Regions from separate parts of the Aquamicrobium sp. NLF2-7 genome, predicted to be linked through region 4. Evidence: riboswitches for the same ligand, from Rfam matches in the RefSeq annotation. Region 4 holds a riboswitch; each other region holds the start of a gene.
What was found. Region 4 has a riboswitch for cobalamin ahead of MIC97_RS07615 (DUF1852 domain-containing protein). Riboswitches for the same ligand answer to the same signal wherever they lie in the genome.
Positions count from the first base shown of each region.

Region 1: linked by a shared signal. The riboswitch ahead of MIC97_RS00170 (CbtB-domain containing protein) and the one ahead of MIC97_RS07615 (DUF1852 domain-containing protein) in region 4 are both predicted to bind cobalamin.
Region 2: linked by a shared signal. The riboswitch ahead of MIC97_RS17945 (ABC transporter substrate-binding protein) and the one ahead of MIC97_RS07615 (DUF1852 domain-containing protein) in region 4 are both predicted to bind cobalamin.
Region 3: linked by a shared signal. The riboswitch ahead of MIC97_RS15150 (ribonucleoside-diphosphate reductase subunit alpha) and the one ahead of MIC97_RS07615 (DUF1852 domain-containing protein) in region 4 are both predicted to bind cobalamin.

Region 1 is NZ_JAKSED010000001.1:36,309-38,493, reverse strand. Features, by position in the region: gene MIC97_RS00180 (pyridoxal phosphate-dependent aminotransferase) at 1-644, shown strand, start outside; gene MIC97_RS00175 (histidine phosphatase family protein) at 654-1,205, opposite strand; adenosylcobalamin (AdoCbl) riboswitch at 1,275-1,356, shown strand; gene MIC97_RS00170 (CbtB-domain containing protein) at 1,404-1,613, shown strand; gene MIC97_RS00165 (CbtA family protein) at 1,626-2,185, shown strand, end outside.
Region 2 is NZ_JAKSED010000002.1:232,041-234,225, reverse strand. Features, by position in the region: gene MIC97_RS17950 (iron ABC transporter permease) at 1-96, opposite strand, end outside; gene MIC97_RS17945 (ABC transporter substrate-binding protein) at 165-1,181, opposite strand; cobalamin riboswitch at 1,334-1,538, opposite strand; gene MIC97_RS17940 (TonB-dependent receptor) at 1,826-2,185, opposite strand, start outside.
Region 3 is NZ_JAKSED010000001.1:3,084,612-3,086,796, forward strand. Features, by position in the region: gene MIC97_RS15150 (ribonucleoside-diphosphate reductase subunit alpha) at 1-807, opposite strand, end outside; cobalamin riboswitch at 910-1,129, opposite strand; gene MIC97_RS15155 (glutamine synthetase family protein) at 1,370-2,185, opposite strand, start outside.
Region 4 is NZ_JAKSED010000001.1:1,558,470-1,560,654, forward strand. Features, by position in the region: gene MIC97_RS07610 (methionine synthase) at 1-14, opposite strand, end outside; gene MIC97_RS07615 (DUF1852 domain-containing protein) at 42-1,091, opposite strand; cobalamin riboswitch at 1,189-1,404, opposite strand; gene MIC97_RS07620 (outer membrane protein) at 1,651-2,185, opposite strand, start outside.

The sequences.
Region 1 (2,185 bases), 1.5 Mb from region 4:
CCCGGCTGGTCTATCTCTCCAATCCCGACAATCCGATGGGAAGCTGGTGGGATGCCGACGAGATCAACCGCTTCGTCGAAGCCCTGCCCGAGACCACCATGTTCATTCTCGACGAGGCCTATTGCGAGCTGGCGCCAGCTTCCGCCTTGCCGGCAATCGATGTTTCGCGCCCCAACATGGTACGCATGCGCACCTTCTCCAAGGCTTACGGGCTTGCCGGCATTCGCTGCGGATATGCCATGGGAGAAGAGACGGTTATCGCCGCCTTCGAGAAGATCCGGAATCACTATGGCGTCAGCCGCATGGCGCAGATCGCGGGCGAGGCCGCGATCAAGGATCAGGCATGGCTGGCAGAGGTGGTGCGCAAGGTGGAAGCCGGACGGCAGCGCATCGCCGCGATCGCTGCGGAAAACGGGCTCGACGCCCTGCCCTCCGCCACCAATTTCGTGGCCGTGGACTGCGGCAGGGACGGCGCTTTCGCGCTGAAAGTGCTCCAGAACCTGCTGGCGCGCGGGGTGTTCATCCGCAAGCCGATGGTGGCCGGGCTGGATCGCTGTGTCCGCATCAGCGTCGGGCTCGACCACGAGCTCGATATTCTGGCCGAGGAACTGCCGAAAGCACTGGCCGCTGCTCGCGCGGGATAGGCTTGCTGTTCATCGGGAGACCATACGCAGAGCCCAGCGACGGCCATCGCTGGTGAAGTGTGTCAGGCTGAGAGGCTGAACATCTACTGCCCGGAAAGCCTGCGATGGCGCGCCAAGCACTTCGCAGACGGCAGCACGAATGACTGCGGGGTGCGTGATCGCAAGCGTATGCCCCGAAAGGCCGAGGTTTTCCTTCAGAAAAGCTGCGATACGCCGGCGCAGATCGTTCAGCGTTTCGCCGCCGTGCGGTGCCACATCGGGGTCGGACATCCATGCCGCAAGTTCCGCCGGATCGAGTTCAGCAAGCCTGCGGCCAGCCCAGAAGCCGAAATTCTGGTCGGCCAGAGCCGCGAAAGCCTTCCCTTTCAGGCCCAGAGCATTCGCCGTTTGCTGCACCCTGAGCTCCGGCCCGTGCCAGACGCGGTCCGCACCCGGGATTTGAGTGGCCAGCCTTTGCGCCTGAGAGAGCGATTTCTGTTCCAGCGGCTCATCGCGATGAAAGGCATTGCGGCGCAAAGCGGCGGTCGCACCACAACAAATCAGGGTCAGGCGTCCTGTCATATTCTCTCGCGTCTCCCCTTCAGTTCAATTGACAGCCATACAGGACGGCGGGTAATTTCGGCAAAGGTTACGGATCCGGAAGCTGGTGAAAATCCAGCACGGTCGCGCCACTGTGACCGGCAGGAGTGCCGGAAGTCAGACCTTGGTTCGTCTCCCCAGCTTGCATGAACGGGACGCAGGATCCCAGGGAGAAGCACGATGTCCGACATTACTTTTGCACCAGACGTGCGGCCGGTTCCTATTCCGGTTCGCGAAATCATGCCATGGGCCATTTTCGGCGGCCTGCTCATGATTCTGGGCATCTATTTCATCGGCGCGGAAGAAGGGGCAACGACCCTGTTCTCAAGCCTGAGCACGCATGAATTTGTTCATGACGCGCGTCACCTCCTCGGCTTCCCCTGCCACTGAAAGAACAGCGCCATGGTTGGAAATCTTCTGCTTCGCGGGATGCTGATCGGCGTCCTCGCTGGTCTCTTCGCATTCGGTTTTGCCCGCGTGTTCGGCGAACCTCACATCGACACCGCCATCGCTTATGAAGAAGCGGCGGCCGCAGCCTCCGGCGAACCGGCCGAGGAAGAGGAAGAGCTGGTCAGCCGCGAAACGCAGGCCGGACTTGGCCTGCTGACAGGTTCGGTCGTCTATGGCGCCGCCATCGGCGGGCTGTTCGCGCTGGTCTTCGCCTTCGTCTACGGGCGTGTCGTCACGCTCACGCCCCGCGCCACCGCCGGCCTGCTGGCGATCGCCGCCTTCATCGCCGTGGTGATTGCCCCAGCCATGAAATATCCGGCGACGCCGCCGGCCGTCGGCAATCCCGAAACGATCGGCGAGCGCACCGAGCTGTTCTTCGTCATGCTGATCGTCTCGATCATAGCGGCCGTGATCGCCGTTGCGCTGGCGCGGCGACTGTGGAGCCAGCTGGGCGGCTGGAATGCCGGCATCGTCGGAGGCCTCGCCTTCCTCGCCATCATCGCCATTGCCCA
Region 2 (2,185 bases), on a different contig from region 4:
AGCACCCAGAACCTTGTTAGCCAGCGTCTGCACCACGATGGAGAGCGGAATGGGCGTCTCACCGATGCAGGTGCCGGCAAAGACCGTCGCCGCCATGGCGACGAGCCCCGCAGGCCAGCGCCACCACAGGCGCGCTGCGAAAGGCCGGCCTGCGGTGGCAATGGTCACCGGGCGATGCCCTGATCGACCAGCGCGTCTGCCAGCACCTCGATGCCGGAGACCGTGCGCATGGTGGCGTCCATGGCATGGGCATCCATCACCACGATGCGGTTGTTCTTCACCGCGTCCATCTGGCTGGCGACCGGATCGCTCTTCAGAAATTCGAGCTTCTTCTCGAAGTCGTCGGCAGGGAAGCGGCGGCGATCCATTTTGGCGATCACGATCAGCGTCGGGTTGGCCTTGGCAATGGTTTCCCAGCCCACGACCGGCCATTCCTCATCCGATTCCACGATGTTGCGGATGCCGAGCTTGTCGAGCATGTAGGCGGGCCCGCCCTTGCGACCGGCGACATAGGGATCGATGTTCATGTCGGCGCTGGAGAACCAGAACACGGCCGACACGTCCTTGAGATCGAGTGCTTTTGCGCGCTCGACCGCATCCGCTTCTCGTTTCGCCAGATCGGCGACGACCTCCTCGCCCTTGTCCTGCACGTCGAAAATCTCGGCAAGCTCGCGCACGCCCTGATGGATGGTTTCGGTCGAGAAGGCGGCGGTGCGGGTGCCGTCGACGCCGACCGAGTTGTCCTTGGCCACGCAATCGGCTGGCATCACATAGGTCGGGATGCCGACCTCGTGAAACTGCTCGCGGGTGGCGACGATGCCTTCCGGCCCGACATGCCAGATGAACTGGACGGCAACGAGGCCGGGCTTCTTCGCCACGACGCTTTCGAAGCTCGGATCATTGTCGGCGAGGCGCTCCACCTTGTCGTTGATCGCCTTGTGCTCGGGCAACACGTCGGTGAACCAGACGGAGGTGCCGGTGACCTTGTCGCCAAGGCCAAGCGCATAGAGCGCCTCGGTGGCGGCCTGTCCGACGGTTACGCTCGTGGCTGGGGCCTTGTCGAAGGTGATCGTCTCACCGCAGTTTTCCAGCGTAAGCGGGTATCTGGTGGGTTCAGCGGACGCATGGGCCGTGAGCAGCGCAAGGCTGGCGGCGGCAAGTGCCAGACGCGGGAATGTCATGACGCGAAGTTCTCCGATCGGTTTGCGGCAGGGACCGAAGGCTTCGGGTCGGGACGGCAATGGAAAGCCGCGCACCCCGAAGGATACGCAATAGAGCCCGTACAGGCAGGGACGGCTTCATCGACAACCTCTCCCGGGCACCCCGCCCGGCACATTCAGTTCCAGTTGTCGGCAGGTCTCCTGACTGACGGGTCACCATCCTTTCCCCACCTTCCCGGGCCCGGGGCCCAGTGGCATTTCGGGGAGAGGACTCTACCGCCTACAGTTGCGGGGGCAGTTTCGTTTCACAGGCCTTTTTGAAGCCTGCGGCGAATTCCCTCTTCGTTCCTTTCGGAAACCGACACCTGCTCGTATCGCATGTACGTCAGGCTTTTCAAGCTATTCGTCGCGCCTTCCCCAGAGCCTTTCACGGCCCCTCTCGGGGTAAAATCACAGCTTGCAAGCCCGATCCTGCCTTGACCGATGATGGTGCTGAAAGAGCTGCCGGATGCAGTTGTGGCAGGGAACGAGGCTCTGATGCTCGCCGGCCTGTGCGAGCGCCCTGCCCATCTTGCCGTGGGTGGCACGTCCGGCACGGAGACGCCCGATCTGGGCGCCTCCCGCTGCGGTGAAGCCTTCAGGTGTTGTCTCGTGATCTGCTGGTCTCAGAACCGGTAGTTCAGACCGACCTTGATCATGTGGAAATCGAGAGCGTTCGAGGCATTGCGGCCGTTCACGGTGCTCGAACTGCCCGGATGGTTGGTCGTCGTCGTCTCATAGATGGGCTTTTCATAGGGTGTGCAGAAGCTCGGATCCATGTCGCACAACCACGCCATGCTGGGGTCCTGCGAAGGGTCGACCGTTTCATAGCCGACGACGGTGGTCGTCGAGGTCGTATAATCCTTGCCTGTGCCCGCGCGGGCATTTCTGAACCTGAAATCCTTCTTGCCGAAGCGGCTGTAGGTATAGTCGGCCTTGATCGACCAGTTGTCGTTCAGCGCATATTCGAGGCCGCCACCAATGGT
Region 3 (2,185 bases), 1.5 Mb from region 4:
CAGGTCGGCCTCGATGCCGGTGCGGATGAATTCCGGAAAATAGGTGGCATAGCGCTCGGCCATGTCGGCCTGCGTGGCCTGCTCGGAGCGGCCGGTGACGAAGCTCAGCGCTTCGCGGCGAAGCCGGTCGAGCAGCAGGCGGGCGGAAACGAAGCTGTAGTTGGGCTCGGTCTCGACCAGCGTGCGCGCGGCAAGGATCGGCGCCAGCGACAGTTCGTCCTCGGTGATGCCGTCATAGAGATTGCGCAGCGCCTCGTTGAGGATCGGCTGCGGGGAGACAGCCTCCAGCCCTTCGCAGGCTTCCTCGACGATGCGGCGGAAACGGCCCTCGTCCAGCGCAACCTTTTCGCCGGTGGCGCGGGTGACGTGGAGCGACGGCGCGGCGGATTCAGGAGCGGCGGCTTTGGCGGCCGCACGTTCGCGGGCGCGCTCTTCGCGATAGAGCACATAGGCGCGGGCGACCTTGTGGTGTTCCGAGCGCATCAGCGCCAGTTCTACCTGATCCTGCACGTCCTCGATATGGAAGGTGCGGCCTTCGCCGATGCGGCGGGTGAGGTTGCCCACAACCTGCTCGGTCAGGTCCTTGACCACGTCGTGCACGCGGCGCGAGCCGGCCGCCACCGAGCCCTCGACAGCCAGGAACGCCTTGGTCAGCGCGACGGTGATCTTGGTCGGATCGAAGGGCGTGACCGATCCGTTGCGGCGGATGATGCGGTAGCCGGGCTCCGTCGGGGTCCGGGCTTCGTTTTCTATGGAAGGTGGAACCGCATCGGTCCCGATCGTCTGGAGTGCAGTGGTCGCCGGCATCTTATCCCCGTGGCGCTGTGGACGGGGGAGCTGACGGCAACGCATGCCCGATGGCGTGGCTCAGGCCACGTGGGCAAGCGCACCTCCGGGACACCCCGCCCGAGTTTCGTGCAGTATCACGGCAGGTCTCCTGGCTCACGGCTCATCGTCGCTGTCCGGCCTTCCCGGTGCCTGAAACGCACCAGTGACACGAAAAGGGACAACGACTCACCGTTTACAGTTGCGGGGGCAGCGTCGGATTTCCTCGCAAGGGCACCGACTTCCCTCTTAGCCCTCCAGATCCATATTGGCGCTGGAAGGAACCATGATGGCTACATTTAGTATCAGGAGCCGTTCTGGTGTCAACAGGTTGATTTTGAATTTGATGGATGAATTTATCTTATGCCCACAATCCAAAGGCTGCCTGTGCACAAAGTCTTCATAGGAAGTTTTTTGCCAGACCGGGCAAGTGGGCGGCATTCCTGACGCATTTTGATGCCGTCCGGAACTCCCTGCCGACGAGAAACACGGGTATAACCACAGGAAGATGCGGCGGCGGAAACCGATCCGCCGCCGGCTGGTATCAGATCGCTTCCAGATAGGTCTCGAATTCGAAATTGTTGACCCTCAGGGCGAAGGTCTCCAGTTCCTGCTTTTTGCACGCGACGAGAGAGCCGCGCAGCGCGTCCGGAAAGATTTCCGCGACGAGGTTTCCGTTTTCGAAGCTGGCAATCGCCGAGGCCCAGTCGGGCGGCAGCTTGGTCATGTCGCGTTCGTAAACATCGGTTGTCGCCGGTTCACCGGGGTTCAGCTGCCTCTCGATGCCGATGAGCGCGGCTCCCAATATGGCAGCCAGCACAAGATATGGATTTGCATCGGCCCCGGCCACGCGATGCTCGATGCGGCGCGCTGCGTTTGGACCGCCGGGGATGCGGATCGCCACCATGCGGTTCTCATAGCCCCAGGCAACGGCGGTTGGTGCATGCGAGTTCGGACGCAGGCGGCGGAACGAATTGAAGTGCGGGGCAAACACCAGCGTGCTTTCCGCCATGGCGGCGAGTTGCCCGCCCACCGCATGGCGCAATATGTCGGAGCCGCGCGGCGTGCCGTCATCGAAGACGTTCTTGCCGTCTTCGTCGAGCAGGCTGAAATGGACATGAAACCCGCTGCCGGAGCGCTTGCCATAGGGCTTCGCCATGAAGGAGGCGATGAAGCCGTGCTTGCGCGCGATGCCCTTGACGGTGCGCTTGAAGAGTATGGCGTCGTCGGCGGCGCGCAGTGCGTCGGGAACATGGTTGAGATTGATCTCGAACTGGCCGACGCCATTCTCGGCAATGGCCGAGTCGACGGGAATGTCCTGTAGGCGGCAGGCCTCGTAGACTTCGTGCAGGAAACCTTC
Region 4 (2,185 bases):
AAGAGCGTTTTCAAGACAGATGACCTTTTGTTTCCGTTCAATCAAAGAGCGTAGTTGGCGGACCACTGCTGAAGAATGGCCCTGTATGGTTTGATGAAGTGCTCTTCGGCAAATTTTCCCTGCTCGATGGCCAGCCGGCTGCGTTCTTCGCGATCGTAGACAATTCGGGTCAGCGAATAGTCCTGATGCTTCAGGCTTGGCTGATAGTGTGCCCCCGCAACAGAATTGGCGTTGTAGATCTCGGGCCGGTAGATCTTCTGGAAAGTCTCCATCGTGCTGATGGTGCTGATCAGCTCCAGATTGGTGTAGTCACCGAGCAGGTCGCCGACAAAATAGAAGGCCAACGGCGCAACGCTGTTCGGAGGCATGAAATAGCGAACCTTCAACCCCATTTTCTTGAAATACAGATCGGTCGAAGATAGCTCGCCCTGCTGATACTCAACGCCCAATACAGGATGACGGTTTTCTGTCCGGCGGTATGTCTTGCTGCTTGACGCGCTCAGGCAAATGACCGGAGGCTTGTTGAAATGCTCCTTATAGGCATTTGAGTTCAGGAAGCACCTGAACAATTTTCCATGAAGATCACCGAAATCATCGGGAATGCTGAATTCAGCCCGATCCTTGTTATGCGCCGGCAGCAGCACGCTGAAGTCATAGTCGCGCACGTAAGAGGAAAAATTATTCCCTACAATGCCCTCGATGCGCTCATTGGTCTTGTGATCAACGATAATCGTTTTCAATATTTCAATAAGCGGGAAGGCATCGCTGTCGCCTTCATCGCCAATGGTCATCTCAGCCGAAATGATCTCAAGCTCGACAGAATAACGATCGGCTTTGGGGTTGTCCCAATGCGCCAGTGCGTTGAACCGGTTGTCAATCATCCTCAGGGCATTGCGCAGGTTTTCCTGACGGTTCTCGCCCCGGGCCAGATTGGCGAAATTGGTCGTGATACGCGTGCTGTCCGCGGGACGATAATCCTCATCGAAACGAACGCTCTTAAGGCGAAACGTGAAATCGTTATTCCTCGCGACCGGCCGGCGAGCGACCGACGGCGCCCCCGGGGAGGCATCGGAAATTGCGGTTTGAGACATGACTTACCCCAATAAGTTGGGGGCATGGGGCAGCGGACACATAGCAGGATCGGCCGCGACGCGGTCTCCGCTACGGCACACCCGGACACCCCGCCCGTGGACGTTATTTCGCCAAGGCAGGTCTCCTGGCTCGCGGGTCAGCGCTGCTGTCCGTCTTCCCAGGGTTTCACCCCAGTGACATGCTGGACATCAGCTCGCCGCTTACAGTTGCGGGGGCAGCTCCGGCTTTCCCGAAAAGACGGGGCACCGGCTTCCCTCTTAGCCCCGGCGCGTTGCGCGCAACGACCGGAGAACCTAGGCACGCACACCTTCCTGCAATTCCAGTCCGAAGTCAATAGGACATAAAGGAATGTTTATATCTTTAAGTCGCAAATGCCAATATCCGGTTCTTCGATGCCGGCATCTGAACAAAAAAGCCCCGGCTGATTGCCGGGGCTTTGATTTCAGAGCCGTTCAGTGTTTCACGGAATCATTGAACGGCTCTGGGTCTTTGACTGTCGCATTTCCGAACCGGAAAAGTGTTTCCACTTTCCTGGAAACGCTCCAGAGAGAAACCGGATCAGAACTTGTAGTTGAAGCCAACCCGGACCGTGTGGAAGTTGAACTTCCGGTCAATGTTGACATCAGCGCCACCGAAGGTGTCCGAGAACACATTCGCCTTGCCGAGATCAGTGTAGAGATATTCCGACTTCACGGTCCAGTTGTCGGTCACGGCATATTCCGCACCCGCACCGACAGTCCAGCCGGTCTTCGTCTTCTTCACGCTTTCATTGAAGGCGGTACCGCCCAGATTGCCCTTGGCATAACTCTTGGTTTCGCCATAGGCGAGACCACCAGTGGCGTAGACGAGGAAGCGGTCGGTCGCCGTATAGCCGAGGCGGGCGCGAACCGTGCCGTACCAGTTCAGCTTCGTGCCGATGGCAGCATCAAGAGCGCCAGCGCCAGGCACATTGGCGGAGATACTGGTTTCGCCCTTGACGTTTCCACCCTGAAAATCAGCCTCGACACCATAGACGATCTGGTCGGCCTGGAAGTTCCAGCCCGCCTGAACGCCGCCAAGGAAACCGCTGGAGTTCATATTCAGCGAACCGCTG